DNA from 4 places in the Glaciimonas sp. OK215 genome. Region 1 is predicted to be linked to each of the others. Evidence: predicted binding sites of a transcription regulator. Region 1 holds the regulator's gene; each other region holds the start of a gene.
The links. Region 1 encodes FNR, which switches genes on or off when oxygen is low (the NO sensors DNR and NnrR bind a similar motif). Its sites were predicted from a motif close to TTGATNNNNATCAA; they were not measured.

Region 1 (5,634 bases):
TTCGCAAATGATTCGTCCGTTCCGTGCCGAGACCGAGCGCTACGGACATTATTCAGTGGCAGGCGAATTTGTCTATGACCGCCCGTTCCAGTGGGGGTCGAAGCGGACTGGCCCGGATCTGGCCCGGGTTGGCGGACGCTATAGCGACGAGTGGCATCGCACCCACCTGAATAACCCGCGCGATGTGGTGCCGGAATCGAATATGCCGGGCTATCCGTGGCTCGCCGCCACGCCACTGGTTGCGGAGGATGTGCTGCCAAAAATGCGCGCGCTGAAGCGGCTGGGTGTGCCGTATTCGGAAGAAGAAATCAGGCAGGCGCCAGGTACCCTGGCTGGCAAAACCGAGCAGGATGCATTGATCGCCTTCCTGCAAGGACTCGGTACTTTGATCAAGACAAGGAACTGATCATGGCAATCGACAATACCTTTACCCAGGCCAGCATCGTCATGACGGTGATCAGCCTGGCGACATTTCTTGGCATTCTCTGGTGGACGTATGGCATCAAGCGCAGCGGCGATTTCGATGCCGCCGCACGGTTACCGTTCGACGATGACGATGATGCTGTCGTAGCGCAGGGCACGGAGGATCATCATGGCTGATTTCACAAGTGGTTTCTGGAGCATCTATATCACCGTATTGACGCTACTCAGCATTTTCGGATGCGGCGTACTGCTGTGGTCGCAGTCGCACCACAAGGTCAGGTTGCCGGCAGAATCAGGCGCTCCCGGTGCAATACGCGCTCAAACCGAAACGACCGGCCATGTCTGGGATGACGATCTGACCGAGTTGAACACGCCGATGCCGCGCTGGTGGATGTGGCTGTTTTACATCACCATCGTGTTCGCCCTAGGGTATCTGGTGCTGTACCCGGGGCTCGGCACCTACGCCGGCAAGCTGGGCTGGAAGTCGAGCGGCGCCTACCAGGAAGAGTTGAAAAAGGCGGATAGCCAATACGGCCCGCTGTTCGCCAGGTATTTGCAGCAGGATCTGAAGGTAGTGGCGGCCGACCCGCAGGCGCATGCGATCGGTGAGCGTCTGTTCCTGACTTATTGCGCGCAATGCCACGGTTCGGATGCGCGCGGCGGCAAAGGTTTCCCGAACCTGACTGACAAGGACTGGCTGTATGGCGGTGACCCGAACGTGATCCAGACCACGATCCTGTACGGGCGCCACGGCCAGATGCCGTCCATGGCGGCGGCGCTCGGCTCGGACAAGGATGTCGAAAATGTCGCGCACTATGTATTGAGTTTGTCGGAGTCGCCGGCTTCCGATCCTATCAGGGCAGCATTTGGCAAAGCCAAATTCGGCAGCTGCGCCGGATGCCACGGCGCGGATGGGCACGGCAATCAGGCAATGGGCGCTCCGAATCTGAGCGACAAGATATGGTTATATGGCGGTAGCGCGGAAACCATCATGGAAACCATCCGCAAAGGCCGCGATAACACGATGCCTGCATTCAAGGACTTTCTGGGCGAGGCGAAAGTCCATGTGCTGGCAGCCTATGTATGGAGTCTATCGAATGAAACATCGGATTTCGACCAGAAATGATTCGCCCTCATCCGGCTTTATTGTGAGTTCCAATGCATAACGTCGCTCCTCAGGAGTCTGTCATCAAGATGTACGCCGCGCGCACGCAGATTTACCCGCGCGAGGCGAAGGGCCGCTATGCGATCTGGCGCTGGGTATGCGTGTGGCTGACGCAACTGGTGTTCTATGGCTTGCCATGGCTGAACTGGAACGGCCGCCAGGCCGTGCTGTTCGACCTGGGCGCGCGCAAGTTTTACATTTTCGGGGTCGTCTTGTGGCCGCAGGATTTCATCTATCTTGCGGTGCTGCTGATCATCTGTGCGTATGCCCTGTTTCTGGTGACCGCCCTGGCTGGGCGGGTCTGGTGCGGATTCGCCTGTCCGCAAACGGTGTATACAGAAGTATTCATGTGGATCGAGCGCAAGATCGAGGGGCCGCGCAGCGCACGCATGCGGCTCGACCAGCAGCCGTGGTCGGTTGAACGGCTCTCAAAGAAAACCGCCAAGCATGTGCTGTGGGGAGCGCTTGCACTCTGGACCGGATGCACCTTCGTCGGCTACTTCACACCGCTGCAAACCTTGTTGCGCGAGGCGCACAACGTCGCGCTGGGGCCGTGGGAATGGTTCTGGATTCTGTTCTACGCGTTGGCAACCTACGGCAACGCGGGGTGGATGCGCGAGCAGGTCTGCAAATACATGTGTCCGTATGCGCGCTTCCAGAGTTCGATGTTCGACAAGGACACGCTGATCATCACCTACGATCAGGAACGCGGCGAGCCGCGTGGCGCGCGTGGGAAGAAACAGGATGCCGCAGCCAGGTCGCAGGGCGATTGCATCGACTGCTCGATGTGCGTGCAGGTTTGCCCCACCGGCATCGATATCCGGCAAGGCTTGCAGTATGAGTGCATCGGTTGCGCCGCTTGCGTCGATGCCTGCAATCTGGTCATGACGAAGATCGCTGCACCGCCAGGGTTGATTCGCTATTCGACCGAGCATGCGATCAGCGGGCACCTGTCGCTGCAAGAGATGCGGCAGCGCGTGCTGCGTCCGCGGGTGATGATCTATAGCGGCATACTGCTGCTGATCGTAACGGCCTTCTTTGGCACGCTGATCATGCGTACCCCGCTCAAGCTCGATGTCATTCGCGACCGCGGTGCAATGGGGCGGGAAGTGGAAGACGGCATGATCGAGAACGTGTACCGGCTGCAGATCATGAACACGGCGGAAACCTCGCACCGTTACAAGATTGCCGTCTCGGGGCTCAAGTCGATTGCGCTGGCCACGCCGGATGAAGTGGAACTGGAGGGCGCCAGCTCGCGCGCGGTGCCGGTGCGTGTGCGGGTCGATCACAGCAACGGCAAACCCGGCTCAAACAAAATCGTGTTCGAACTGAAGGCGCTGGATGATGCGCGCCTGCAGGTGCAAGAGAATGCCGTATTTTTCGTGCCGAAATAGGTCCCAAGGAGAAAATCATGCATACCGCTTCCCCGTTAATCGATCGACTACACACTGCGCGGCCTTGGTACACCCAGGCGTGGCCATGGCTTCTGATGCTGGGCCCGGCCGTGGTCGTCGTGGCGGCCACGTATACCGGCTGGCTGGCATTTTCGCGACAGGACGCGCTGGTAGTGGGCGACTATTACAAGCAGGGACTGGCCATCAATCAGGATTTGCAGCGCGATCGTGTGGCGACCGGTATGGGATTGTCGTTGAATGCTCGTTACGACGCTGCCAGCGGGAAGCTGAACGGCACGCTGCGGAGCTTCGGTACGCCCATTGCCAGGAAAATCCTGCTCCATCTGGCGCATCCGACCCAGCCGGAAAAGGACCTCCAGCTCGCAGCACAACCCAATCCGCACGGCGATTTCAGCGTCGGATTACCGATGCTGGAAAGGGCCCGCTGGGAGATCTTGGTTGAGGGGGAACGGCGCGACTGGCGTTTGAGCGGCTCCTGGAACTGGCCGCAGCAGCAGATGATCGCCCTCAAGGCCGATTTACCGCCCGCCGAATGAAAGAGGGGAGACCATGTTGCGATACGTGATGAATATACTTTGGCCGTCTTTTCTGGTGGCGATGGTCGCAGAAGGCTGTTTTTTTTCGCTCTTCGATCCGGCGGATTTGTTACGTCTCGGCGGCCAACATGCTCTGCCGCCGATAGCCGGCTACACGATCGGCTTTTTCTTCTTCTGGAGTTTTTGTTCGCTGGCGAGCATGCTGACGCATTACCTGTTCAGCGTGCCGGACGAGCGCGGCCCGCCGTTCTGAAGTGGAAGCGTTACATCGGGCTGCAGTTTTCCGTGCCGGCCGCCAGCGCTCTTAACATCGCCGGATCGAGCAGTTGCAGCTCACGCTTATCGACTTTGAGCCAGCCCTGCTTCTTGAACCGGGACAGCAACCGGCTAATGCTCTCGATGGTCAGTCCCAGATAATTGCCGATGTCCTCGCGCGACATCCGCAACTGGAAACTGGTGGACGAATAACCGCGCGCCGCATAGCGCGATGACAGATTCACCAGAAAAGCCGCAAAGCGCTGTTCCGCGCGCATATTTCCCAGTAGTAGCATCACATTCTGCTCGCGCGTGATTTCCTGGCTCATGATTCTGTGAAAATGACGCAGCAGCATCGGGATGTGGCCGAACAGCTCTTCCAGGCGCGAGAACGGAATCTCACAGACCTCGCTATCCTCCAGCGCAACCGCGTCGCATTGGTGCCGGTCGCCGCTGATCGCATCCATGCCCAGCAATTCGCCAGCCATCTGGAAACCGGTGACCTGTTGCTCGCCGCTAGGATTGATCTGATAAGTCTTGAAATGCCCAAACCGGATGGCATACAGATTTGTGAACGGGTCATCCATTCGGTACAGGCCCTCGTCTCGCAAGATGCGACGGCGGCGTCCGACAACCTGGTCGAGCCGGTTGATGTCCGCATCGTCCAGCCCCATGGGAAGGCATAAGTGGTGCAAGCTGCAATTGGCGCAACTTGCCTTTAATGCACCGACATTCAAGGCTGGCGACGCGGTATAGGAAAGCGGCTGGCTCATAGTGGTAATTGTTGTGATTATTCAACATTGTAGTGATGGCTAAGGCGAATGTACTCTAAATGCGGAATACATACAAACGCAGCGCAACGCCGCTGCCCACGCATTGCGTGCCATTTGATCCATGTCAAAAAGTCCTGAGGAGAACAGGCATAGGATCTTCTCATCGGATTCTTTTCCCGCACCTGAGGACATCATGTTCAAGACCATATTGTTGGCGACCGACGGCTCCGATCTGTCGGACAAGACTGTTCAGGCGGCAGTCGAATTTGCCAAGAGCAACGGCAGCAAGATCATCGGCTTGTCGGTTGCCGAAATCTATTCCTATTTCCCGGTCTCGACGATGGGCGGCGCTGAAGATCTGCGTTTGCTGACAGATGCGGTCGAGCAGCAAGCGGAAGAAAATGTGCAAAAAATCGCGGATCTGGCGAAGCAAGCCGACGTGGCGTGCGAAGTCTATTGTCCAAAGGGCTGGTGCGCTCAGGAAATCGTCAAGACCGCCGAGCAGCACCACTGCGATGTGATTTTCATGGCGTCGCATGGCAGAAAGGGCGTGAGTAAATTGCTGTTGGGCAGCGAGACACAGAAGGTCCTGGCTTATTCCCGCATTCCTGTGATCGTGTACAAGGCATCGGCCTGACCGCTGGTGATGCATCGATTCAAGCGCGATCATTAGGCTCGACCAAAGCAGGAGCGTTCAGATGTCCTACAAAATCATTCTGGTGCATGTCGACAAGTCGGCGCATCTTGACTTGCGGATTGAAGTCGCCGCAAAAATGGCGTTACATGAAAATGCCCACCTCATCGGCGTTGCTGTCACAGGGCTATCCCGATCACTGCACCGGCCGCTACTTTCCGGCCGGGACGGCAGCAATCTGGCGTCCTATAAAGCCGACTATCTGGACACGCTGCGGCAGCGTGCGCACGCCGCGCTCGAGAAATTTGACACGCTGGTGCGCGCAATCGGCGTGACTTCTTATGAAAAGCGGCTGATCGATGACGAGGCCGCGGCTGCCATCAGCATGCTGGGCCTGTATGTCGATCTGATCGTTCTCGGCCAGAGCGACACC
Region 2 (5,634 bases), 2.5 Mb from region 1:
TGGCGAGCAACTTCTGGAACGAAGGGCGGGGGTGGTCCGGATACTTCCGCTTTAGTGCGAACTCAACGGAGATGTAGCCTTGCAGTTCGGCGGTAACATTGAATGGGTAATAGAACCACGAATAGGCAAGTAAGTTCTGGGCAGTCGCAAAGTGACTCCGTATCTCTTCCGGGACGCCAGCGTGTAGGGAGATTCCCTCCACGCTTTCGTAGATGTCTTCGACTCGCAGCGGCCGTATTTTGTCGGACACGGGATCGCGCAACGCAAAGGAGTGTTGACGAGTGTCTGGCTCAGTAAGCTCAGCGAATGGCTTCAGTTTTTCCATGATGCTGCTCTGCCCGGGGTTCTGCGTGACGGTGATCGGCATGTCACTGGGATTCGTTGAATGCGATATCGTGTCCGGGGAATGCTTCAATCAGTGCCTCCATCGCTTCGCTCGTACGCAGCCCCCACATCTTTGAGACAGCATACGTTTTGCCGTTTGCGCGTATCAATTCGTCATCTGCGATGAAATAGCGGTAAGTATCAGGCTTCTTGCCGAGCGCAATAAGATGCTTTGCAAATGCGTCTTCGAAAGACTTCGCGTCGAGCTCGCCATCGACAGACCAGAGTGCATTCCCTCTCCAAGTAATGGTACTGCGTATCTTTTCGGGATCAACTTTTCCGTCACACAGACTTCGAATCACTTGGTAAATCGCCCTTCGCTTTGGAAGGCTATTAAAGATATTAGGCCCAACAGTAATGTCGTACCGAGTCATGTCCCGGTCTTGAGTTCGGGCCGCTCGCTCGACAACCTTTTTTTCGCGAATTTTTATTGTGTAGTCCATGGCCTCTGGTAGTGGCACCACCTGCTGCACATCAATCAGTAGCCGGTTGCCGTCCTTATACGGACTCAGGCGCACGCACCTTATGTCCAGATCGCGATCATTTAGCCACAGAACTGCTGTTGTGATCTCCTTGGAGAACTCCGCTCCCGCGAGGACGATGCGCACATCTTGCGCAAATTGCTCCTCGTTCGCGTTTTCCCACTCCAAAAATTCGAGGAGGCTACTACGAGCGTCATCGTTGCTATCGATCGTACGTAAATACTTCTGATATACGTCCACTGCGGCTTCGAAGGTCAGCGTAGACACCATAGCCGCATAACGAATTGCTTGTAGCTCCATATGCCCACCGTCTTCGGTGCGCTTCAGTTCGATAACCACGAGATTGGCGCTCTTGTCGATGGCAAGTAAGTCGATACGCCGATGACTGCCCTCCCATTCACCGAATTCTTCTGCAATAACCAAAGTTCCAGGTGCGATGATTTCAATCTGCTGCTTGAGCAATTGCTGTAGATCGTCCCTCTCCTTATACCCAGCTTTGGCAAAAGTTGTGCTCTCAAGAGCGACGAGTTTCCCGTTAATCGTTTGAAAGACAGCCATTGAAGATGAACCTCCATTACATAACCTTGTTGCTCCACGTCATTCGACATCCGCCACGTCGAACTAGTGAAATGGATCACGCCGCCTAGATGTGGAACCGCTGCGGCCCGTAGCGTGACAGATGACGCTGAAAAAGTCGTGGAACTATGCTTGATCAATCGAAAATTATTGATCAAATTTGATTAATTAAAAATTAACATTTTCCGGTATAGTTGAGGACCATCTACGAAAGAGATCACGATGAAAAGTATTGATACCGGCTACGAGCCACCAGCACCCCCGAACCCTCGGATTGAGGGCGATTACCAGATCTACGGTTCCAGCTCCCCCTTGCCCAACGGAAGATTTGCAGCTGTTCTTCTTGTCGTGCGAATTTCCGGCATCCAAAATCCCCCCCAGGTAGCAATCGAAGAACATACGTTGACCTCCAGTCCTTTTTCTACCGCAGATCTGGCTCGGCTGTTCGCAGTCCATTATGGACAACTCCGTGTGACGGAAAGGGATGGGCTGTTGTGCTGAGCGCAGCATAGGCTATAGTCGATCTGTAACAGACAAAACCCAATACATCTGTATCTTGGCTATAAAAAGCCACGCTGAACGAATCCTCAAGGTGCTTTGTAAGGGAAAAATTTCGCTCAAACCGGGGGACTAATGAAAATTATTCAAATGCTCGTGGCGTCGGTATCCATTTAAGGATATCTACTGCATCCGTGAACAAGCAGGCATTTCCAATGGAAATTGCCCCGGATTCGCCTCTGCCTATGAGGCAGATTTTTATGGAATCTCCAGGATATTTGATCTGATTTTTCTCTTTATATTTCAGCCAGCATCCATAACTGTGCCCACCGTTCAACACGCCACCATTCACAAGTACCGCAAATTGCCATTTACTCGAATCTCCTGCCGGGCACTTCTGATGGTAAAGCAAAGTTCTCCCATTTGGACCTTCACTGTAACCGAATGGCGCAGTTTTCGGCATTTGTGCAACTGGCTTTAGAAATTCCTGCTCGCGAATGGCTGCCGCCTTGGCTGCGGCTATGGCAGTAGCCAAGGAGCTCTGACGGTTGACGGCTATGGGCGGCGGCTGAAGCCCGCTCGGATTAATCTGTGCGCCTTGCGAACTCTGTCCGCGCCGCAACATCAGATAGACTGGATACTTCAGATTGGCTCGTGCCACCAACTCATCCAATTGCTTGACGTCGTTAATTCTGCTATTACTCCCGGTACCACTGATGAATCCTTGGAATTGTTAATCAGCGTCCATTTTTTTCCATCTATCAGCGTTGACTATTTCCAGCGCAATTGCAACATAGCACTGCCATGACCGTACTTCGAGAGGTCCTGCTGGCAAAACGGGGGCTGATATCTGGAAATGTTCACACGCTGATTGACACATGTGCCAACGCCGAGCCCACACCTACTGATATCCTGTTTAAAAGCGGTAGCCGACCCCCATGCCGATCAGCCACGGATCGATCTTGACGAGACTGATTTTCTGCCCGCCAGCGTAGACATCGCTGTGAATCTGCAGCTTTTTTACGTCCAGATTCAATGACCAGTTTTTATCGAGCTTGTAGTCAACCCCTGCCTGCAATGCCAGACCCCAGCTGTCCTTATTCAGGCGGCCGGTGCCATCCAGCAGATCGACGCTGGAAATGCGGGTGTAGTTGAGCCCGGCACCAAGATAGGGGCTGAACTGCGCTTGCGGCAGGAAGTGGTATTGCAGCGTCAAGGTCGGCGGCAAATGCTTGAAGCTGCCGATCTTTTTGCCATCCAGCGAGACATCCTGCTTTTGCGGGTAGGTCAGGACCAGTTCGGTTGCCCAGTTCGGCGTAAAGAAGTAAGAAATGTCGACATCCGGTATGGTCTTGGCATTGACGTGCAAACGATCGGATGCGCCGACACCGCCGACCGGATCCGACTTGTCCGCAGGCTTGAGGTAGGCAGCGCGCACCCGTACTTGCCATGGACTCTCCTGCGCCAGCGCATTTCCAGCGAAAATACCGAGTGCCGATAAGGCTACTAATAAAGCTGTTTTTTTCATTTTCCATCCCTGTGTTGTTCATGCTTGCTGCACGTTAAAGGAAGGCGGCTAAATTTAATTTGATGTAAATCAAACCATCGTCAGCGCAGCGTCGCGCACTCGGTAAATTAGCGCGTATGGCGGCAAACCCCTGGTTGTCGATTAAAATGCTGCTCCACCAGGAAATGGCATAGCCTTGAAAACCTAGTCCTGTGTGTGTGGTGTTTCCTATACCCCGATGCGATAAATTGACGATGATCCCAATTGCGAACGAAGAACCCTCGAAGCGCCCCTCCGGCACCATAGCCAGGGAGGCGGTTGATGCTGCGGAAAAACATCTGCGCGATATTCTTTCAATTGCGATCCAGCATGCGCACCCGCGTGCCGCCGTGGTGGTATCGGATGCGCGCTGTGATCTCGCAGTTGCCCTGACGGAGGCCTACCGGCGCTGTCTGCCAACAGCGACATTCATCGACTTTGATGCGGTCTCGCCAGAAGCTGTCCTCGCCGCTTTTGCGCCGCTTGAGGCCAGCGATTTGGTGATACTGATTCAATCAACCAATTTTCGTCTGGAGGCTTTCCGCATACGCGTCGAACTCTTCAAGCGGTCGCTCAAGGTGATAGAACATCCGCATCTTTCGCGCATGCCGTGGCCGCAAGCGCTCTACTACATCGAGTCACTGGCGTATGACCCCGCGTATTACCGTGACGTTGGCTACGCGCTGAAGACGCGCATTGATCGCGCACGTTCCGGAGCGGTCGACAGCGGCGGCGAACGCCTGGTCTTTGCATCTCCGTTCGAGTCGGCCAAACTGAACATAGGCGACTACAGCGCCATGAACAACGTTGGCGGCCAATTCCCCATCGGCGAGGTTTTCACCGAAGCGCAAGACCTGGAGGCCGTGAACGGACGCGTGCGTATTTTTGTTTTTGGCGACACTTCATTCCGGGTCAACAAACCAGAGAAACCCATCACGCTGGTGGTCACCAAAGGCCGGGTGAGCGGCGTGATCGATTCCACCCCCGATTTCGACCAGGTGCTCGCGAATATCCGGGCCGATGAGGGTGAGGTGTGGCTACGTGAACTTGGCTTTGGGATGAACCGTGCTTTTTCACGGGAACGGATGGTCAGCGATATTGGTACCTACGAGCGGATGTGCGGCATCCACCTGTCGCTCGGCGCCAAACACGGGGTCTACAACAAAACCCATATCAAGCGCGCTGACGCCAGATATCACATTGACGTCTTTGCGGTAACGGATGCCGTCTACCTTGATGATGATGTTGTGTATAGAAACGGCGCCTGGCAGGTCTGATGGTGCTGGTGCTCCGTTGCGGATACATCCCGCCATGCATCCAAGCCTGGCTCAGCACCACTTTCTTATATCAAGCAGCGTAATAACGGCCAAAACGATTGGACAGAAAATCATCCAGGCGGGTGTCCTCCTGGCGTACCAAGCCATGATTGGGTAACTTTCCTTGTACCACCAGATCCACCATAGTGCAGATGCCGGATGCTGTCGTCAACTGAATCGCCGACAACAACTGGCCATTCACTTTTTGGCTGTATATTTTTTTGGCGTAGGTCTCTTGTTCCAGCCGACCGTCACGTATGCCGCAGACGGTGACGAATACCAGCACCACATCCTGCTTGGTGATCGGGATCGATGCTTCCATCACTTCTTTAAGAATATGGCGGCGCTCCGGCTGACCTAATTGCAAATCGCGCACCAGGACTTTTACGATATCCCGATGCCCCGGATAACGGACTGTTTTGTAATTCAGATTTTGTACTTTTCCGGCCAGGCTTTCACACAACGTTCCTAGCCCGCCGGAGGTATTAAACGCTTCGTAATCTATGCCATCCAGAGAAAAACGTTCGATTTCTTCAAGCGGCGACGTTTCACGCAAACTGCCATCGACAATCGCTTCGCAGGGATTGCAGTACTCATTGATCAGTCCATCGGTGCTCCACGTCAGATTGTATTTAAGCGCGTTGCTGGGATAAGTCGGTAGTGCGCCGACGCGCATGTGGATGTCTCTTAACTGTTCAAAACGGCTGGCCACATCATTGGCGACGATCGAAATGAAACCCGGTGCCAGGCCACACTGCGGCACAAACGCCGTGACAGAATCTTCAGCCAGTTGCTTGACGAAACGGGTGCTTGCAACGTCTTCGGTTAAATC
Region 3 (5,634 bases), 810 kb from region 1:
CGGTGATGGACAGCGCGGCCGACGCGGACATCCGCAAGGTCTTCTGCGCCACCCGTCCCTGTGGTCATCATGCGGAAGCGGCCAGGGCGATGGGATTCTGCATTTTCAATCAGGCCGCGATCGCCGCAGCCTATGCGGTCGATGCCTACCGGCTGGAACGCGTGGCGGTGGTCGACTTCGACGTGCATCATGGAAACGGCACCCAGGCGGCTTTTTACAATCGGCCCGAACTGTTTTATGCATCCAGCCACCAGGCGCCTTTTTATCCCGGTACCGGTGCCGAATCGGAAACCGGCGTGAACCGGAATATCGTCAACCTGCCATTGCCCCGCGGCTGCGATTCGGCACTGTTCCGATCCCGGATTGAAGCTGAAATGCTGCCGGCGCTACGCCGCTTCAATCCCGAGCTCCTGATCATCTCGGCCGGCTTCGATGCCCACCGCCTGGACCCGCTGGCTGGATTGAATCTTGAGGATGAGGATTTTTACTGGATTACCGAACGGTTAATGCGTATCGCCGATGCGTCGTGCGACGGGCGCATTGTCTCGATTCTTGAGGGCGGATATAGTCTGGATGGCCTGGCGAGCGGGACGGCTGCGCATATGCGGGCGTTGATGGGAGCGTAGCCTGCTCCAGCCATCTGGAATGCCGTGTTCTCAGCCTGAACTGATGCGGCGTTGCGTGGCCCGTCAAAATATTGCTGTTTGCACCAAAGGTGGTGCTGCTGAGTCATTGAGACAGAGGATTACGCCCTTCATCCGTTACCTGTAAATCTATGGCGTAATCTTACTCATTGCTTGTCTTACAGGCCCCAGGTCCAGGCAGCGTCTGACTTGTCGCCCGCGATCTTCGCGTCAAGCGATTCGCGCAACTTGACTGCGAACAACACAGCCAGGATCGAGTCAAGCGTAATACGCTTGCGCTGCGGGGCATTTTGGCCGCCCTTGTTTCCGGTTAGTATGGCTCTCGTCGCTGCAAACATAAACGCACTCCTAGTCAATTAGAATTCCTTTGTTGCAGCGCAATATACCTGCAAAGGATGTGCATTTCCAATCAGGAGTTCCCATATCTGATATGGGCGATATGAATACCATGACGGACCTGGGGGAAGTTTTTACAGTCGGGCCGATTCGGCATTCAGAAAGAGTCGAATCAGCCAGTCGCAAAGATGGTCGACGAGGTAATCCGGGCTGGCTACTGGATTACGCCGTGTACCCTTGCGCAAAGTGTTGCAGGGACGACCGGGAGATTGCCGGTGCAGGGTATTTTGCATTATTAATAGACAGGCATGACTTTCGCTGTATATTCCTCGCAATTAAAGTCAAAAACAGGTCATGAAAGTCGAAAGCATTGATAGGCCCGTGGCAAAATAGTGCGCGGCATCTTAGTTGCCCACGATTTTGATCGCCGTGCGAAAGCTGCGGCCCGCGTCGTGCCGACGTTAACTCTGAAGAAATACTCCATAGAGTTTAAGTTTATGGACAATTGAGATATGGTCTATACATACGTCATCGCTCCACAAGGAAATCCGAAATGAAACCATCTGTGGCACTTGAATCAAAGCGTGTCATGGTGCGCGAAGCAGCCGCTCGCTTCCGCACGGCCAACCCTCGCGTGTTCGGCTCCGCCCTGCATGGCGATGACCGAGACGGCAGCGACCTTGATTTGCTGGTGGACGCCTTGCCCGGTGCAACCCTATTTGACCTTGGAGGCCTGCAAGTCGAATTGGAAGAACTCCTCGGCGTACCGGTCGATTTGCTAACACCCGGCGACTTGCCGTCGAAGTTCCGTGCTCAGGTGCTTGCAGAGGCCCTCCCTGTATGAGTGAGAACCGCCTACCCGACTATCTCGAACACATGCTGGAAGCGGCACGGCAGGCGTGCAGCTACATCGAGGGTATTGGCAAGGATGATTTCCTTATGGACAAGCGTACTCAGCAAGCCGTGATCCTGAATATCGTCATCATTGGCGAAGCTGCAACGAAGCTGCTACAGAACTACGGTGACTTCCTCGAACAACACCCAGACTTGCCGTGGCGGAGCATGAAGGGAATGCGCAATCGCGTCGCGCATGGGTACTTCGATATCAATCTCGATATGGTGTGGGAGACCGTGCAGACGGCCTTGCCGCAGTTGTTGGAGCGTCTACCTGCCATTCGTGAAGATGCCGACAAGGAAGCACCGTGAAAAACGGACTTGTTTTATACGCCTACAAATGTACCGAGCGCCCTCATGCTGGCGAAGCGTCGACATAGAAGATGTACGATCATGTTTTCGACTTTAATAGGTCGGAACACTGTGCCCCTCAAATTTTCCCTTGATGCTTCAACCTGGAAAGCGTCTCCGGCGAGATATTCAGATAAGAAGCGAGTTCCTTTTTAGGAATGAGATCAAACAGATCCGCATGTTTCCTCTGGAAGCGATGCACACGCCCCGGCGCATCGAGCAAGTGAAGCGTAATCGTATGCGCCATGATTTCACTCATCAGGCGCATCACCTCATACTCGAACGCCTGTTTGACCGGCGTATGGGTCTCGATGAAAGCCACCCACTGCGGCAGAGGCAGTTTCACCACGCGCGCCTTGGTCACGCACACGATGCTGTACGGCGTCGGCGTCTTCAGGCGCCAGGCCGCATAACTGGTCTCCATGTCGCGGCTATGCGAAAAACGCAGGATCATCTCCTTGGCCTGCTGATTGGCCACCACCCGCTTCAAAATGCCATCGAGGACGAAATACTGCTCCATCTCGTGCACTCCCTGATGCAGCAGGAAGTCGCCTTTCTGGCACTCCACCACCGTCAGGTGCGGCTCCAACTCCATGATTTCACGTTCGTTCAAGCCTTTCAAAACCACATTCTGCTTGAGCTGGACGCGGATGACATTGCGTTCGGGATGATGATCGACTGACGACATGGGAAGAGAACGCCGGGAGGAAAACGGCTGGATGAAAGATGGCAAACATAATGCGTCGAAAATTGACCGCGGTCAATGAGCGCTGCAGGGGCGGCTCGCTATGATGGCTCCACTTGAAACGGAGAAAAAGATTTCATCATGAAAAACGACCTGCAACCAGAAGAATTCCAGACCCCCACAGGCGCCCTGACCGACGGCTTCCACCTGGTCATCGACGCCCTGAAACACAACGACATCGACACCATCTTCGGCCTGGTCGGCATTCCGATCACGGACCTGGCGCGCCTGGCCCAGGCCGAAGGAATGCGCTTCATCGGCTTCCGGCACGAACAACACGCCGGCAATGCGGCGGCCATCGCCGGCTACATGACGCAAAAGCCGGGGATTTGCCTGACCGTGTCCGCCCCCGGCTTCCTGAACGGCCTGACAGCGCTGGCCAATGCCACCGTCAACTGCTTCCCGATGATCCTCATCAGCGGCTCCAGCGAACGCGAAATCGTCGACCTGCAACAAGGCGATTACGAAGAAATGGATCAACTGAATGCGGCCAAGCCGTACGCCAAAGCCGCCTACCGCATCAACAAGGCCGAAGATATCGGCATCGGCATTGCGCGCGCGATTCGTGCGGCCGTGTCCGGCCGTCCCGGCGGCGTCTATCTGGACCTGCCGGCGCAATTGCTGGCGCAGTCGCTCGACGCCGCACGCGGCAAACAATCGCTGGTGCGCGTGGTCGACCCGGTACCGCGTCAACTCCCGGCGCCGGAATCGGTCCAGCGTGCGCTCGACCTGCTGAAAGGCGCCAAGCGTCCGCTGATCCTGCTCGGCAAAGGCGCGGCCTACGCCCAGGCCGACGCCGACATCCGTGCGTTGATCGAACAAACCGGCATCCCGTATCTGCCGATGTCGATGGCCAAAGGCCTGCTGCCCGACACGCATGCGCAATCGGCCGCCGCCGCCCGCTCCTTCGTGTTGGCCGAAGCCGACGTCGTGGTGCTGATCGGCGCCCGCCTGAACTGGCTGCTGGCCCACGGCAAGGGTAAAACCTGGGGTGCACCGAAACAATTCATCCAGATCGACATCTCGCCCACCGAAATCGACAGCAACGTGGCGATCGCAGCACCCGTGATCGGCGACATCGGCTCCTGCGTAGCGGCGCTGCTGGCCGGCATCGATGCCGGTTTCAGCAAGCCCGGCGTCGAATGGACCGGCGCGATCGCCCAACGCAAACAGAAAAACCTGGCGAAGATGGCGGCCACCCTCGACCAGAATCCGTCGCCGATGAACTTCCACAGCGCCCTGCGCGCGATCCGCGACGTGCTCAAGACCCGCCCGGACATCAACGTCGTCAACGAAGGCGCCAACACCCTCGATTACGCCCGCAGCATCATCGACATGTACCAGCCGCGCAAACGCTTCGACTCCGGCACCTGGGGCATCATGGGCATCGGCATGGGCTATGCCATCGGCGCGGCGGTCACCAGCGGCCTGCCGGTGGTGGCCATCGAAGGCGACAGCGCCTTCGGCTTTTCCGGCATGGAACTCGAGACCATCTGCCGCTACGAGCTGCCGATCGTCTCCGTGATCTTCAACAACAACGGCGTCTACCGCGGCACCGACGTCAACCCGACCGGCGGCAAAGACGTCGCCCCGACCGTGTTCGTCAAGGGCGCGCGCTACGACAAGATGATCGAAGCCTTCGGCGGCATCGGTTACCACGTCACCACGCCGGCTGAAATGACGCAGGCCTTGACCGCAGCGATCGCGGCAGGCAAACCGGCGCTCATCAACGCCGTCATCGACGAAGCAGCGGGCACCGAGAGCGGCCGCCTGACCAATCTGAATCCGCAAAGCAGCGCGACCAAGAAATAAGCCATTTAACGTCATAAAGGAAATTATCCATCATGAGCAAGCCACTAGACGGAATCAAGATTATCGATTTCACCCACGTGCAAGCCGGCCCCGCCTGCACCCAGCTGCTGGCCTGGTTCGGCGCCGACGTCATCAAGGTCGAACGCCCCGGCTCGGGCGACGTCACGCGCAGTCAGTTGCGTGACATTCCGGATGTCGATGCGCTGTATTTCACGATGTTGAACAGCAATAAAAAATCGCTGACGCTGGACACCAAGAAGCCCGAGGGCAAGGAAGTCCTGGAAAAGCTGATCAAGGAATCCGACGTCCTGGTCGAGAACTTCGGGCCGGGCGCATTGGACCGCATGGGCTTCACCTGGGAACGCATCAACGCACTCAATCCGAAGATGATCGTCGCCTCGGTCAAGGGTTTTAGCGACGGCCACCATTACGAAGACCTGAAGGTCTACGAAAACGTCGCGCAATGCGCCGGCGGCGCGGCGTCCACCACCGGTTTCTGGGATGGTCCGCCGACGGTAAGTGCCGCCGCGCTCGGCGACACCAATACCGGCATGCACCTGGCGATCGGCATTCTGACGGCCTTGATCGGCCGGGAAAAAACCGGCAAGGGCCAGAAGGTGGCGGTCTCGATGCAGGACAGCGTCCTGAACCTGTGCCGCGTCAAGTTGCGCGACCAGCAACGGCTGGACCGGATCGGTTACCTGGAGGAGTATCCGCAATATCCGCATGGCAAATTCACCGACGTCGTGCCGCGCGGCGGGAATGCCGGCGGCGGCGGCCAGCCGGGCTGGGTGCTCAAGTGCAAGGGCTGGGAAACCGATCCGAACGCGTATATCTATTTCACCATCCAGG
Region 4 (5,634 bases), on a different replicon from region 1:
GCTCGCATGACCGAACCTTGCCATTTAGCGGAATACCAACACCGGTATCTGACTCAGGGTCAACACCTTCTGCGTCTCACTTCCCAGAAAAAGTCGCTTCACGCCTTTTCTGCCGTGAGAGGCCATGGCAATGAGGTCGCATCCTCGATCCTGCACGGTCTTGATGATCTCCTCATGCGGACTGTCACTGGTTACGTAAAGCGTGTCACATGTCACACCCGCCTCTTTGGCAGCCGCTTCAATTTCCGCAAGATATTTTTTTGCTTGCACTATGCTTGCTCTTTCGAATTGTTCCCGGGTGTCTCCCAACATCTCGGTCTGATAAGTGAAGACTTGAAATTCGGGAATCACATGAAGACCGGTGACCTTCGCACCGTTTTCCTTGGCGTATGCAATGCCACTTTTAATCGCGCTTGTGGACGTTGCCGAACCATCGGTGGGCAAAAGAATATGTTTGAACATTTTTATCTCCTCGGAACAGTCAGGTTGTGAATGGCGGTCAGGCACCAGGTTTCTGCATCTCCATTCGTTCATTGCAGGTAAAGCGAAACCGCATTGCGGCTATTTTTGTCCCCGGGAGTCAGCACCGGCTAAACGATATCGACTTGCGCAGCCGGACTTGCGGGCAGATACGTTTGAATACCCGCCAAATCGAGCGCAACGGCAAATGCCGCATCCATCGTCGACAGGTGGAACAGAAACCATTGCGGCAATAATTCAATCGCTCTCCATGCAGATGCGCAGTTGCCCCGCATGACATCCGGGATAACATGGTGGAGTGCACTCAACACTCTGGCATGCTGCTCGCGATGACGCTTGAGCCCGGGAAAATCGATTTTTTCCATCAAAGCCTCTTCCTCGCGAAAATCGCGTTCTATCCCGGCGATGAGCGCAAACAGGCGGGAGCCGAATTCATGGTCCGAGGCGGTCACGAGCTGCGCCAGTTCTTCGACAAACGCCTTGTGGGCGTCGTCCAACGCGGGAACGCCCAATGACATCTGTGGCGACCATACGAGTTCTTCCATCATTCGTTTCCTTGCGCTATGCCCTTGCCAAGCAAGGTTCCAGCAATGCCGGTTCGATGCATCAATACGGCTCTAGTCCATGTACTGTCCCTGGACGTTCTTTAATAGTTCGCTACCTGATCGTGAATTGGGCATCCGGCCATCAATTTGCAGGGCTTGCACGGGGGTATACAAAACGAAGCTGTCATTACCGGCGCCAACGCCTCAGCCGGCAAGCACCGTTAGATACATTGTAGCCAGAGGTAGTTGCTAGTTCTGCAGGCACGTTTGATGCACATCAAAAATGACCCAGAAATTGCGCATTGGTGGCGCACGGAAGAGCAAGCACGCCCTCAATCCAATATCAATACCGGAATGGTGCGGCCTCCAGCACCACACGGGTAACTCCGCCGAGCAATACCCCTCGCCGGCGCGGATGCGCAACGTAACCCATTACGAACAGGTCGGAACCTGCTTGGCAGCGAGCTGCCAGCAACGTGTGCCCGGCATCGTCAGAGACTGTGCGACGAGCTACTTCAAGCGCGATTACGTGACCGTTCATTGTTCTCACAGTGCATGTTGCGGCAAGTGCAGATTCGCGCCTGCCGTCAATACATTCTGTCTAGGCCCTGTACACGATCACAGGAATGTTGGAATACGCCAAGACCTTCTGCGTCTCGCTGCCCAGCAATAATTTATTCACGCCCTTTCTGCCATGCGAGGCCATGAATATCACATCGCAGTGGTGTCGCTCGGCAGTCTTGATGATTTCCTGGGCGCACCAGCCTTTTGGGGTATGGACTTCGCACACCACCTCGGCTTTCTTGGCCATTTCCGCGATTTCTTGGACATTCTCTTCCGCATGCTGCGAGACACCATCTTTTAACGCTTTCAGATCTTCATCTCCGCCCATCATTCGAATCGGAAAATAGGAATAGATTTCGGCAACCGACAGGCCGATGATCTTGCTGCCATTGTTCTTGGCAAATTCAACAGCCGCCTGGACAGCCTTGCTCGACAGATCGGAGCCGTCGGTCGCCAACAATATGGTCTTGAACATAGTGTTTCCTTGCGAGGGGGAATAGGATGAGAAGATGCTATGCCTGTTCTCCCCGGGGCTTTTTGACGTGGATCAAGAGGTGCGCAACATCTGGAGAGCATACTTTTTGCAACGGTCAGCCATTAATAGGGTGTGAATAATGCAACAGTTTGCGTTTCAGGCCTGTTATCTTTCATGCATATCCGGTAGGGCCTGTTTATGCCCATCGCTGACCAATTAGCGTTCAAGCTGGCGATCGCCCTGGGAATTGGTCTGCTGATCGGCGTGGAGCGTGAGCGTCGCAAGGGCCAAGGGCCGTTCCGCGCGCCGGCCGGGATCCGTACCTTTGCGATCACCTCCCTCCTGGGTGCCATCGGCCTGCTGCTGGGTGGTGAATTGCTGCTGGCGACATTGCTGCTCGGATTGGCCCTCTTGTTGGCGGTAGCCTATAAGCGAAATGTGCAGCAGGATCCGGGCCTGACGACCGAGACGGCACTCATGCTTACCCTCCTGCTCGGCGGCTTATGCACACGTGAACCGGCGCTGGCCTCGGGCCTTGCCGTGGCCCTGGTGATCCTGCTCGCGGCACGCACCCTGCTGCATCACTTTGTTCTCTCGGTGCTAAGCGAAGCGGAGTTGACTGATGCGCTCATCCTGGCCGCTTCTGCGCTGGTGGTGTTGCCACTCCTGCCCGATGCCTACATCGGACCATTTGGCGCTTTAAACCTGCGCACCATCTGGAAATTTGCTGTTCTAATGATGGCGATCAGCGCGGCGGGCCACATCGCGCTGAGAAGCGTCGGACCGCGTTTCGGTCTTCCCATCGCGGGCCTGGCTTCGGGTTTCATATCCAGTACCATGACGATAAGTTCAATGGGCGCGCGTGCAGATCGGGAACCCGCTTTAATGCACCCGGCGGTAACAGGAGCGGTCTTGTCGACCGTCGCCACTATCGTGCAAATGGCCATCGTGTTGGCCGTAACGAACCGAGCGACCCTGTATGCGCTGGCCATCCCCCTTGTTTGCAGTGTCGTCGCAGCCATTGCCTATGCCGCATTCTTCATTGTGAAAATGGTCCGGCACGAAGCGTCGCTTACCATCGACATAGGGCGACCATTTAGTCTGAAAACAGCGCTGCTGTTCTCGGCCATGATCTCTGCGATACTGTTCATATCAGCGGGACTAAACGCATGGCTAGGCACGAATGGTCTTATCGCGGCTGCGTCAATTGGCGGATTCGCCGATGCACATGCCGCGGCCGCTTCCATTGCCTCGTTTGTTGCCTCCGGCAGAATTGGAACCCCGGAGGCCGTTGTACCCATTCTCGCTGGCCTGACAACCAACACCATATCGAAAGCAATGTTTGCCTACAGTAGCGGTGGCCGGGTGTTTGCTGCCCAGGTTGTTCCCGGCCTGGCGTTCGTGATTGGCGCGGCATGGCTGGGGTTTGCAATCACGATGGCGCTGCATCCGAGAGGATATTGATAGTCCGTCGGGTCATATATTCCAGACAACGTTGTCGGGTAGCGACGCATCACAAGACCGCTGCTACGTAAAATATTCGGCTTAGTCAACTATGTCAGACACGACCTTGGGCGAAACAATCAGCCTGCTACGGAATCGTCGCTTCGCTACGTTCTGGTTCGCCAGCCTGCTGTCCAACATCGGCACCTGGGCTCAGCAGGTGGCCCAGCCGTGGCTTCTTCTCAGCCTTGGCGCATCTTCATTCCTGATAGGACTTGATACGTTTGCCTTGGGCGCACCCATATGGCTTCTGACGCTCGTGGGCGGCATGCTCGCAGACCGTGCTGACCGGCGTGTCGTGATTGCGAAATTTCAATCAATCCAGATGTTGTGTCCAGCATTGCTGGTGGTGCTACTGCTGGTCGGGGTGGTGAGACCATGGATGATCATTGTTCTTTCTCTGGTCGTCGGTATCACGGATGCGCTCTCCATGCCTTCGTTTCAGTCAATTGTGCCCTCCATTGTCGAGCACAAGCAGATCGCTTCCGGCCTCGCATTGAATTCGACACAATTCAACCTATCCCGCATTTTGGGGCCGGCCATCGCAGGAATTTTGCTGCTCAGTGTCGGCGCAGTAGGATGCTTCATGGTGAACGCGGCATCGTATATACCGTTCATCGTCGTCGCCCTGTGGATACTGCCGCGTCGGATGCCAACACCGATTGCCGACGGCGTGAATGAGCGCAACCATCTATTTGCCGACGTGTTGAAAATCGTGCGCATACCCTACCTGCGCGGCGCACTTCTCACAACATTCCTGAGCAGCTTATTGTGTGCACAACTGGTGACCTTTAGTCCGATACTCGTCAAAGACGCTTTCCATGGCGACGCCGGTCACTTCAGTGCTGCCGTCGGTGCATTCGGCGTCGGTGGCCTGCTCGGCGCCATCGGACTTCTTTTTGCTAACGCCAACCGCGATCGGCGCGGTTTGAGTTCATGGTTCGCCGGTGCATATGGGGTAGTCCTCGTGCTTGCAGCGCTTAACCCGTGGTTCTGGGGGCTGCCGACCTTATTGCTTGTCGGAGGTATTACGATGAGCGTCAGCAACATTTCGGCGAATACCCTCCTTCAAGCCAATACCCCGCCGCAACTACGGGGCCAGACCGTCAGCTTGTACATGCTTGCCATGCGCGGCGGCCTCTCGCTCGGCAGCCTGCTAACCGGGATTTCGGTCAGTCTGTTGGGCGTGAGACACGCGCTGCTGATCAATGGCGTGCTGGCAGCGGTGGCACAGGTGATTGTCGGACGAGAATGGCTTCGCTCGACCATGCCGGTAGCAGCTTGGATAAATTCGCCCGATACGGAGCAAAACAGCACTTGATACATGGACTACGTTAAACATGAAGGTGCCCACATATGCTCACCGATTGAGCTTTGCAAGGTCTCATTGATAGCGCAGGGCCTCTATCGCCGACGATGCCAAGGACCACGCCGATCAAGCAGCCGGCGCCGGAGATGATGACGGCTTCGAGCAGAAACTGCAGCCGCACGTCGCATTCGCGGGCGCCGATTGCCATGCGGATAGCGATCTCGCGTGTGCGTTCCGTGACCGAAACAAGCATGATGCCGATGCCGAAGACGACGAGCGATATCGAAGCGATTGCACCCAGCATCAGGGCATGACGCGGCTCGTCTTCGCGGCGACATTAGCCACCGCAGTCAGATTGCGAATGTCGAAATCGTGGTCCATAAAGTCCTGCAAACGATGGCGTCGACGCTAGAGCTGCGTCATGTCGTGTTCGGCAGCATTCATCGCCGCGGCCGATGTGGCTTGCACGGCAAGCAAGCGTACCGAGTCGTGGAATTGGCTGCCGAAAAGTATGCGCTGTGCGGTGGTGACCGGAATTAAAATAGTGTCCTCCTGGTCCTGTCCGTTCAAGCTCTGTCTTTTGCCCCGAGCACGCCTGTCACTACATAAGTGCGCTTGCTTATGCGTCTCGTCTTGCCGACCGGACTTTCGTCGCCGAATAGATTGTTGACCACGGTACGGCCAAGGAGCGCGACGCGGGTCGCCGAGCGCACTTCGGCATCGGTGAAGACCGAACCTTCGGCCAGTGCCAGTCGCGC

Region 2: AC3CHX_RS00535 (OmpW/AlkL family protein) is a predicted target of FNR. The motif match lies at 3,528-3,541, and genes of this name have one in related genera.
Region 3: oxc (oxalyl-CoA decarboxylase) is a predicted target of FNR. The motif match lies at 2,976-2,989, and genes of this name have one in related genera.
Region 4: AC3CHX_RS32065 (universal stress protein) is a predicted target of FNR. The motif match lies at 2,127-2,140, and genes of this name have one in related genera.

Annotation. Positions count from the first base shown of each region.
Region 1 is NZ_CM173544.1:2,604,527-2,610,160, reverse strand. Features, by position in the region: gene ccoO (cytochrome-c oxidase, cbb3-type subunit II) at 1-406, shown strand, start outside; gene AC3CHX_RS11780 (cbb3-type cytochrome oxidase subunit 3) at 409-600, shown strand; gene ccoP (cytochrome-c oxidase, cbb3-type subunit III) at 593-1,549, shown strand; gene ccoG (cytochrome c oxidase accessory protein CcoG) at 1,582-2,982, shown strand; gene AC3CHX_RS11765 (FixH family protein) at 3,000-3,539, shown strand; gene AC3CHX_RS11760 (hypothetical protein) at 3,568-3,792, shown strand; gene fnr (fumarate/nitrate reduction transcriptional regulator Fnr) at 3,803-4,567, opposite strand; gene AC3CHX_RS11750 (universal stress protein) at 4,761-5,204, shown strand; gene AC3CHX_RS11745 (universal stress protein) at 5,266-5,634, shown strand, end outside.
Region 2 is NZ_CM173544.1:113,386-119,019, reverse strand. Features, by position in the region: gene AC3CHX_RS00550 (hypothetical protein) at 1-367, opposite strand, end outside; gene AC3CHX_RS00545 (hypothetical protein) at 369-1,424, opposite strand; gene AC3CHX_RS00540 (hypothetical protein) at 2,083-2,601, opposite strand; gene AC3CHX_RS00535 (OmpW/AlkL family protein) at 2,857-3,468, opposite strand; gene AC3CHX_RS00530 (M29 family metallopeptidase) at 3,702-4,763, shown strand; gene AC3CHX_RS00525 (saccharopine dehydrogenase family protein) at 4,834-5,634, opposite strand, start outside.
Region 3 is NZ_CM173544.1:1,789,803-1,795,436, reverse strand. Features, by position in the region: gene AC3CHX_RS08125 (histone deacetylase family protein) at 1-626, shown strand, start outside; gene AC3CHX_RS08120 (hypothetical protein) at 803-982, opposite strand; gene AC3CHX_RS08115 (nucleotidyltransferase family protein) at 1,534-1,824, shown strand; gene AC3CHX_RS08110 (HepT-like ribonuclease domain-containing protein) at 1,821-2,186, shown strand; gene AC3CHX_RS08105 (Crp/Fnr family transcriptional regulator) at 2,305-2,913, opposite strand; gene oxc (oxalyl-CoA decarboxylase) at 3,052-4,782, shown strand; gene frc (formyl-CoA transferase) at 4,815-5,634, shown strand, end outside.
Region 4 is NZ_JBYMEG010000004.1:293,934-299,567, forward strand. Features, by position in the region: gene AC3CHX_RS32050 (universal stress protein) at 25-462, opposite strand; gene AC3CHX_RS32055 (bacteriohemerythrin) at 591-1,028, opposite strand; gene AC3CHX_RS32060 (hypothetical protein) at 1,369-1,566, opposite strand; gene AC3CHX_RS32065 (universal stress protein) at 1,627-2,064, opposite strand; gene AC3CHX_RS32070 (MgtC/SapB family protein) at 2,263-3,528, shown strand; gene AC3CHX_RS32075 (MFS transporter) at 3,620-4,888, shown strand; gene AC3CHX_RS32080 (FtsX-like permease family protein) at 4,902-5,180, opposite strand; gene AC3CHX_RS32085 (hypothetical protein) at 5,285-5,446, opposite strand; gene AC3CHX_RS32090 (ABC transporter permease) at 5,443-5,589, opposite strand.